Regions from separate parts of the Salinicola sp. MH3R3-1 genome, predicted to be linked through region 1. Evidence: predicted binding sites of a transcription regulator. Region 1 holds the regulator's gene; each other region holds the start of a gene.
What was found. The regulator LexA, encoded in region 1, represses DNA repair genes until DNA is damaged. The targets are predictions, from matches to a motif close to TACTGTNTANNTANACAGTA.
Positions count from the first base shown of each region.

Region 2: the regulator LexA is predicted to act here: its motif matches at 1,113-1,132, upstream of recA (recombinase RecA).
Region 3: the regulator LexA is predicted to act here: its motif matches at 1,368-1,387, upstream of imuA (translesion DNA synthesis-associated protein ImuA).
Region 4: the regulator LexA is predicted to act here: its motif matches at 1,063-1,082, upstream of recN (DNA repair protein RecN).

Region 1 is NZ_MSDP01000011.1:102,123-104,324, forward strand. Features, by position in the region: gene dinB (DNA polymerase IV) at 1-657, opposite strand, end outside; gene lexA (transcriptional repressor LexA) at 676-1,323, opposite strand; gene BTW08_RS08210 (TetR/AcrR family transcriptional regulator) at 1,617-2,202, shown strand, end outside.
Region 2 is NZ_MSDP01000004.1:218,305-220,506, reverse strand. Features, by position in the region: gene recA (recombinase RecA) at 1-1,020, opposite strand, end outside; gene BTW08_RS03560 (CinA family protein) at 1,227-1,754, opposite strand; gene BTW08_RS03555 (hypothetical protein) at 2,087-2,202, opposite strand, start outside.
Region 3 is NZ_MSDP01000007.1:184,900-187,101, reverse strand. Features, by position in the region: gene BTW08_RS05540 (DNA polymerase Y family protein) at 1-681, opposite strand, end outside; gene imuA (translesion DNA synthesis-associated protein ImuA) at 635-1,246, opposite strand; gene hexR (transcriptional regulator HexR) at 1,441-2,202, opposite strand, start outside.
Region 4 is NZ_MSDP01000001.1:27,638-29,839, forward strand. Features, by position in the region: gene recN (DNA repair protein RecN) at 1-982, opposite strand, end outside; gene grpE (nucleotide exchange factor GrpE) at 1,234-1,866, shown strand; gene dnaK (molecular chaperone DnaK) at 2,020-2,202, shown strand, end outside.

The DNA.
Region 1 (2,202 bases):
TCCGAACTTGCCGAACTGATCGAGTAATCGGTCCAGCGGCTGGGCGCGTAGATCGGCGCAATTGGCGATGCCCAGCGAGTCGAGCTTGGCGGCGGTGGCCGGCCCGACGCCGTGAAGTTTCTTGACCGGCAGGTCGGTGATGAAGGACTCCGTCTGGTCGGGGGGAATCACGAACAGGCCGTCGGGTTTGTCCCAGTCGCTGGCGATCTTGGCAAGAAACTTGTTGGGCGCGACTCCGACCGAGATCACGATGCCGGTTCTCGCCAACGCTTCCTGCTTCAGCCACTGGGCCATCCAGGTAGCACTGCCTTGAAAGCGGGTGACCTCGGTGACGTCGAGGTAGGCCTCGTCGAGAGACAGCGGTTCGACCCACGGTGTCAGTTCATGGAAGATGGCCTGAATCTGCTGCGAGACATCTCGATACTTGTTGAAGTCCGGTGGCAGAATTTTCAGCTGAGGGCAGAGTCGCAATGCTCTGGCCGTGGGCATGGCCGAATGCACGCCGTAGTGTCGAGCGGGATAGTTGCAGGTCGCGACAACACCACGACGATCGGCGCTGCCGCCGATCGCCAGAGGGACTTCCTTCAGCGCGGGATCGTCGCGCATTTCGACAGCGGCGTAGAAACAGTCGCAGTCGGCGTGCAGAATCTTGCGCATGTCGCTAGAAGCGCGCGATCAATGCAGGCCGGCGCCGTTGCCGCCACGGATGACGCCGACGCCAAGCCCTTCGATTTCGAGATGCTGATGCTCGAGGTCGATCACGATCGGTTCGAAGTCGGGATTCTCGGCGAGCAGCGTGACGCGGCGCCCTTCACGCTGGAAGCGTTTGACGGTGACATCGTCCTCGAGCCTTGCGACGACGATCTGGCCGTTGCGAATCTGCTGAGTACGGTGAACGGCGAGCAGGTCGCCATCGAAAATACCGGCGTCTTTCATGGAGAGACCGCGAACTCTCAGCAGATAGTCCGCGCTCGGCGAGAAATAGTCAGCCGGTAGCGGGCAGTAGCGATCGATATGTTCGGTGGCGAGCATCGGGCTACCGGCGGCTACGCTCCCGATGATCGGCAGGCCGAGGGGGGAAGCCTCCTCCGGTTCGGGCTCGACGGCACTCGCCGGCAGACGAATGCCGCGGGAGGTGCCCGGGATCATCCGAATCACGCCTTTGCGATCCAGTGCGCGCAGATGCTCTTCCGCGGCATTGGGGGACCGAAATCCCAGTGCCCGGGCGATTTCGGCGCGTGTCGGTGGGTAACCGAATTCGCTCATTGTCTTGACGATGAAGTCATAGACATTCTGCTGCCGTGCGGTGAGGGGTCTCGCCATCGGTCTCTCCCTTGCCCGTGTCGATATGCCAGTCAGGCGTGTGCGGGCCTTTCGAATTGCCAGGCATGTACTGGCCTGTCGAATCGCCAGGCGTTTCGAACTTGGCATGCTACCAGGCGTGTTCATGTATACAGCCTGGAATTGTATCCAGTCATCCTCGATGAGGGAAGGGGCTTTATCGCTCCAGACTGGACCTGACGATGGGCTGGCCGAATGCCTGATTGTGCGGGCTGTCCCCGAATGATTAGAATCATGACCGTTCTAAGTCGTTGTTCTCAGGCGCGAGGTATGAGATGGCTTTACCCGATACCGTTACTCGCATTCTCGATACGGCGGAGATCCTGTTCGCCGAGAAGGGTTTCGCCGAAACCTCGCTGCGCAATATCACTACCCGGGCCAAGGTGAATCTGGCTGCGGTTAACTACCATTTCGGATCCAAGAAGTCGCTGATCCAGGCGGTATTCGCCCGCTACCTCGATCCGTTCGCGGCGCGTCTCAATACGGCGCTCGATGAACTGGAGTCCCGCTATCGAGGTAAGCAGATCCCGCTCGAGGTCCTGCTCGAGCAGCTTGCCACCAGCGTTCTGGAGGTGCCCGCCGAGCGCAATAGCCTCAAGATATTCATGAAGCTGCTCGGGCTCGCCTATACCCAGGCTCAGGGGCATCTGCGGCGTTATATTCAGGAGCACTACGGCGAAACCTTTCATCGCTTCGTCGAGTGCCTGCGCCTGGCAACGCCGGATTTACCGGACGTCGAGCGATTCTGGCGGCTGCATTTCATGCTGGGCACGGTGGTCTTCACGCTCTCCGGCCTGGATGCGCTGCGCGATATCGCCGACAACGAATATCAGGATCATATGACGGTACGCGAGCTAATCC
Region 2 (2,202 bases), on a different contig from region 1:
TTCGGGCGTTTTTTCCTTGGGTTCCGGTGTGGCCAACAGCTGGGCCCGGATCTGGGTCTCGATTTCGGTCATGATCTCGGGATGCTCCTCGAGATACTGCGCGGCGTTGGCCTTGCCCTGACCGATCTTGCTGCCGTTGTAGCTGTACCAGGCACCAGCCTTGTCGACCAGGTTGCACTGTACGCCCAGATCGATCACCTCACCCGCGTGGTAGATGCCCTTTCCGTACAGAATCTGGAACTCCGCCTGGCGGAACGGTGGCGCCACCTTGTTCTTGACCACCTTGACCCGGGTTTCGTTACCGGTGACCTCGTCGCCCTGCTTGACCGCACCGATGCGTCGAATGTCGAGGCGAACACTGGAATAGAACTTCAACGCATTACCACCGGTGGTGGTTTCGGGGCTACCAAACATCACGCCGATCTTCATGCGGATCTGGTTGATGAACACCACCATGCAGTTGGCGTTCTTAATATTGCCGGTGATCTTGCGCAGTGCCTGCGACATCAGACGCGCCTGCAGGCCGACGTGGGAGTCGCCCATCTCGCCTTCGATCTCGGCACGTGGCGTCAGCGCCGCAACGGAGTCGATGATGATGGCATCGACCCCCCCCGAGCGCACCAGCATGTCGCAGATCTCCAGCGCCTGCTCGCCGGTGTCCGGCTGCGAGACCAGCAGATCGTCGAGATTGACGCCCAGCTTCTCGGCGTAGCTGGGATCGAGTGCGTGCTCGGCATCGATGAAAGCGCAGGTCTTGCCGTCTCTCTGGGCCTGAGCGATGACCGATAGCGTCAGCGTGGTCTTGCCCGAGGATTCGGGCCCGAAGATCTCGACGACACGGCCGTACGGCAGCCCGCCGACACCCAGCGCGATATCCAGCCCCAGAGACCCCGTCGACACGACCGGAATCGCGGTACGCGGGGTATCACCCAGACGCATCACGGTGCCCTTGCCGAATTGGCGATCGATCTGTGACAGAGCCGCATTGAGTGCCTTGCTGCGGTTTTCGTCCTGTGCCATGAACGTCTCCTATGAATGCGCAGGGTGAGTCGGGGTAGCGCCGCTCACGGCGATCGGCTCACGTACTGATTTATCGTGCACTGTTTATCATGCACTGTATGGTTAGACAGTAGTATGGCGAAAAAAACCTTGCGCGCCTATCCCCGGCCCGAGATTTTCGACCATGTCTTCACGGAAAGCCATGGGCAGGGCCTCTGCCATGCGGACTAAGCAACGGTGCCGCTCTCCAGCAGCGAATCGAGCAACCCGGCCAGCGCCACCGCAACGGCCAGATCGCGCACGCCCCGCCGGTCGCCGGGCAGATGATGACATTTCACCCGCTGGCGACGTTCGTCACCCCAGGCAAACCACACCGTGCCCACGGGCTTGTCGAGAGTCCCGCCACCGGGGCCGGCAACGCCACTGATCGCCACGCCCAGCTCCGCCCCGCTACCGCGGCAGGCGCCGGCCACCATTTCCCGCACTGTCTCCTCACTGACGGCGCCATGAACGTCCAGCGTATCGGGCAAAACGCCCAGCAGCCGTTGCTTGGCGACGTTGGCGTAGGTGACGTAACCGGTTTCGAAATATGCCGAGCTACCAGCAATCGAGGTGATCGCACTGGCAACGCCGCCGCCGGTACAGGATTCCGCCGTCGTCACTCGAATACCTCGCGCCAGACAGGCTTCGCCCAGGCGCCGCGACAGCTCGTCTGCGCCCAGCTCGATATCGACAGGCAATCTGGATTGCGGCATGCGTGGCTCTCCTTCTGGGCAAATCGCGCGTGTGCAAATGGCGTGTGCCAGCGAGACGTGAAAATTGGGACGCACGTCCGGCAATGGCCCGCACGCGAACCGCGACCTCCACGCCGATGGAAACCGGCTGCCTCCCAGTATGCGGGGAATCGGCATTGATGCAACGCAGCGCTCGACCGTATCGACCAAGGGTTCGGAAAACGGGTTCGGGAAACCGCAGTCATCGATGGCGGCCGTGAATTCCACGACAGCGACCTTGGCGATAGTGACCTTGTCGATAGTGACGTGGTGGCAATGACGTTGAGATCGGCAACGAGACGATAGCGGCCGCTTCAACGCGAACCGTGGGAGCCCTCGTTCGGCGGCGGCAGCACGGCCGGATGACGCGCGGCCAGCTCGGCCACCGCAATTTCCAGCAGCACAACGGCCAACTCACTGAGATTGACGT
Region 3 (2,202 bases), on a different contig from region 1:
GTCGAGACGCAGCGTTGCCAGCGCCGACTCCAGCCCGGTGTCGTCCACCGCCAGCCCGTCGTGGACATTGACCAGGACTCGCGCCGCCGCCGGGTTGGGGGCGATCACCAGCCGATGCGAAAAACCGAGTGCGGTGAGTTCCGCCCGCAGTCGCGCCTCCAGACGCGGCCACGGGCCCAGCAGATCGAGACTGCTGGCGACTTCGAACACCAGCGCATGCGGGTAGTGAAGGCTGACCTGAGCGCTGAAACCGTAGGCCCAGGTCGCCAGCCGTCGGCGCCAGCGCTCCACCGAGTCGACATCGAAGAGTGCCGTCTCGAGCCGCTGACTCGAACCGGATCGAGAACCCCTATCTGGCGAGGCATCGGGCGCGTTGAAGTGCGCGTGTCCGGGCGCCTTGGAAAGCGGCGCATTAACCTGCACATGTTCGGGTGCATTGAAGAGCGCTTCGGCAAAGCCCAGCGCCTGGCCGGGCTTGACGCCCTGCTCACGCGCGGCGCGATTGGCAGCGCGAATGCATTGACGCTGTACCGGCCCGTCGATCAGCGCGAACGGCGCCTCGGGATCGGGACGGCGGCGCAGCGCACCCTCCAGGGCCAGGCGCGGAAACAGCAGGCAGACCCAGCGCATGGCGTCACGCTCCGGCGCCGAAGGCGATTCGCCGCGCAGGGGCAAAGCCACCGCGACACTTGAGGATCTCCAGCTCGGCATGCCGGTGCAGTCGTATTCGCAGCGGCGCCGGGGAGGCTTCGGCCACTTTCGCCAGCGGCCGGTGAACGAACGCCAGCGTATTCCCGCTCGTCGCCGCCACCTGCAGCCGGCGCATGAGACGACTATCGGCCTGCGGCAGCCAGGCGACTACGACTGCGCAACAGCCGGCACGAAGACACTGCTCCGTCGCCCATAGCGCCTCGCGCCCCTGCACGTCCAGCCAGTGACACTGTTCGAGCGCCACGCCCGCCTGCCGCCACGCCGCCGGATACGGCACGCCCGGTGGCGATACCAGCACCACCGGCCGGCCCTCGCGGGTCATCCGCGAAAGCAGCGGCCACAGCAGGGCGAGCTCACCGTTGCCGGCCCCCGACGACAGCAGCTCGCTGATGGCGGCCGACGGCCAGCCGCCACCCGGCAATAGCGCGTCGAGCTCGGCGTGCCCGCTGGCAATCGCATCGCCACCGTCGCTGACGCCGCCCGCCTGGGCACGCCAGACCTGACGGCTGTCGAGCAGGGATTCCAGGCTGCTCATCAGCCGGCCCCCGTACCGGGCAGCGGCAGCAATATCCATCGGAAACGGCGAGAAGCGAGTGACGACATAAGGGTGGCCGAGACGGTTGAAACGTTGCCGACAGTGTCACTCAGAACACGATTACTGTCTATACATACAGTTATCGAGACACAAAAAACGCCGCCCGAAGGCGACGTTTTCCGGTCACGAAGCCGTCACGACACGTTGTTGGAGACCCTCAGCGACCCCAGGCTGCGTTTGATCGCCTTGAGCTGATCGCTGATCTGCGGGCCACGATTCTTGGCCACGCCGACGGCGAGCACGTCGATGGTCAGCAGATGGGCAATACGCGAGGTCATGGGAATGTAGACTTCGGTGTCTTCCTGCACGTCGACCGGCAGTGTCAGCGTCACCTCGCGGGCCAGCGGCGAATCGCTGGGGCACAGGCCGATCACGGTCGCCCCTGCCTTGACCGCCGTCCTGGCGCTGGCGATCAGCGCCCGGGTGCGGCCGGTCTGGGAGATCGCCACCACCACGTCGCCTGCTTTCAGGGTCGCGGCGGACATCGCCTGCAAATGCGGATCGGAGTAGGCCGAGGTCTGGATCTGCAGCCGGAAGAACTTGTGCTGGGCATCGGCGGCGACGATCCCCGAGGCGCCGTAACCGTAGAACTCGACCCGATTGGCCACCGCCAGCGCCGCGATCGCGCGGCCCAGCGCCTCGTTGTCCAGATGATCGCGGACCTGCTCGAGCGTCTCGATGGTGCTGTCGAAGATACCGTGGGAGAACTCGGCCACGCTGTCGCCGTCGTTCATGGTGAACTGGGCGTATTGGCTGCCCTTGGCCATCATCTGCGCCAGCTTGAGCTTGAACTCCTGGAACCCGGCCATGCCCATGGCACGACAGAAACGCACCACCGTCGGCTCGCTGACCTGCGCCTCGCTGGCCAGATCAGTGATCCGCATCAGGATCACCTC
Region 4 (2,202 bases), on a different contig from region 1:
GTTGACGGTGGAGACCGGCCAGTTCTTCCGGCATGACGTGATGCTTACGTGCGACGCGATGAATTTCGCTGAGTCGTTCATCGACCCAGGCGAGGCGCTGCGGGTCGAGCTCGGTGGACTCCACATAGTGATGAAGCTCCCGAGCGGCTTCCTCGAGCTGAATCTGCGCCTCGTTCAGCATGCCCAGCGCTTCCGCCAGGCTGCCGCGGTCGCTACCGGGAACACGACCAAGCCGGGTGGTCGCCTGCAATAACAGCGTCAGCGCACCGTTCTCGTCATGATCGCAGCTGTCGGCGGCGAACTGCGCTTCCTGCAGGCTTTCCTCGACATGGGCCAGCGTCTCCTGTTCCTGTTCGAGGCTTTCCAGCTCGTCCGGCTGCAGATCGAGCTGATCCAGCTCCTCCACCTGATAGCGCAGCAGCTGACGCTTGGCCTGGCGCTCTTCATCGTTTTCGCTGCGCTCGCGGTACTGTCGGCGCAGCGTGTGCCACTGGCGATGCAGATCGCCCAGCTCGGCCACCGCCTGATGATGGCCGGCGGCATCATCGAGCAGACGGCGGTGGGTTTCCTCGTTGAGCAGAGCCTGGTGGGCGTGCTGGCTATGCACATCGATCAGGCATTCGCCGAGCTCGCGCAGGTCCGCAATGGTGCAGGGCTGGCCGTTGATCCACGCCTTGGAGCGCCCGCTGGCGGTAACGACGCGACGAAGCAGGCAGTCGTCCGTGGGGAGCTCGCGGGCGCTCAGCCAGCTCTTGGCTTCTTCCCGCTCGGCGATGTCGAAACGTGCGCTCAGGTCGGCGCGTTCGGCGCCGTGGCGCACGCCGCCGGCGTCGGCGCGCTCGCCCAGACAGAGCCCCAGCGCACCCAGCAGGATCGACTTGCCGGCACCGGTCTCGCCGGTGATGGCCGTCATGCCGGCGTGAAACTCCAGATCCAGCGTGTCGACGATAGCGAAGTCACGAATGGCGAGTTGGATCAGCATGCTGCCTCCCGGTGTCGATGGCGGCCAGTCGAAATCTGGTGAACGAGCGAGGTCTGTTGACTGACGGTCGAGTGTTGTCGATCTGTTCGTTTATACAGTAGTCAAAATTCGCCTTCAATGAATGTCTTGACGGTCGAGAGGTATCGGCGCTTGAGATCTGAATCGATAGCCCCATATAGGCAGACAGCTCCGACGCTTGTCGAAATCACGTTTTTCGAATAACTGTCACAACACCTTGCCAGGAGAGATTCATGGCTAGAGATCCGCAGAACCCCGTAGACGAAGAACTCGAGCGCGCCGAGCGCGACGCTGAACCCCAGCATCAGTCCACCAACGACGCATTGGATGGTGATCTGGAGCAGTTCGCGGAATCGATAGAACACGAGGCGGGCGACACGGAAGGCGAGGCCAATCCCGAAGCCGAGGTTCTGGCTGCCCGGGTCGAGGAGCTCGAGCAGGAGCTGGCGGAGGCCAAGGACCAGTCGATGCGGGCCGCCGCCGATGCGCAGAACGCACGCCGCCGCGCCGAACAGGACGCCGACAAGGCCAAGAAGTTCGCCCTCGAAAAGTTCGTCAAGGAGTTGCTGCCGGTCGTCGACAGCCTGGAAAAGGGCCTGGAGAGCATGCAGGAAGTCGACAGCACGCACCGCGAAGGCATGTCGATGACCCTCAAGATGCAGCTCGATGTGCTGAGCAAGTTCGGTGTCGAGCAGCTCGACCCCCAGGGTGAGCCTTTCGACCCGCAGTTTCATGAAGCGATGACCATGGTGCCCAACCCCGAGTTGGAGCCCAACACCGTGATGGACGTGATGCAGAAGGGCTACACCCTCAACGGCCGTCTGGTGCGCCCGGCCATGGTGGTGGTCAGCAAGGCGGCGAGCTAGTCGTCGTGGGGGCCGAGCTCTCCCGGCGATGCGTTTGAATCGTCGACGGGACTTGAAAGGCGCCGACCAGCCCCCACATAGCAGTCAAACGCGCAGCAAGCGCCGTCATCAAAACGAATTGAGTCGTCAACGAATAGTTAGAGGTGAGGAATTATGGGACGCATCATTGGCATTGACCTGGGTACGACCAACTCCTGTGTTGCCGTACTGGATGGTGACAAGACCCGAGTGATCGAAAACGCCGAAGGCGGCCGCACGACGCCTTCCATCATCGCTTACACCGACGACGGCGAAACGCTGGTCGGTCAGGCGGCCAAGCGTCAGGCGGTCACCAAC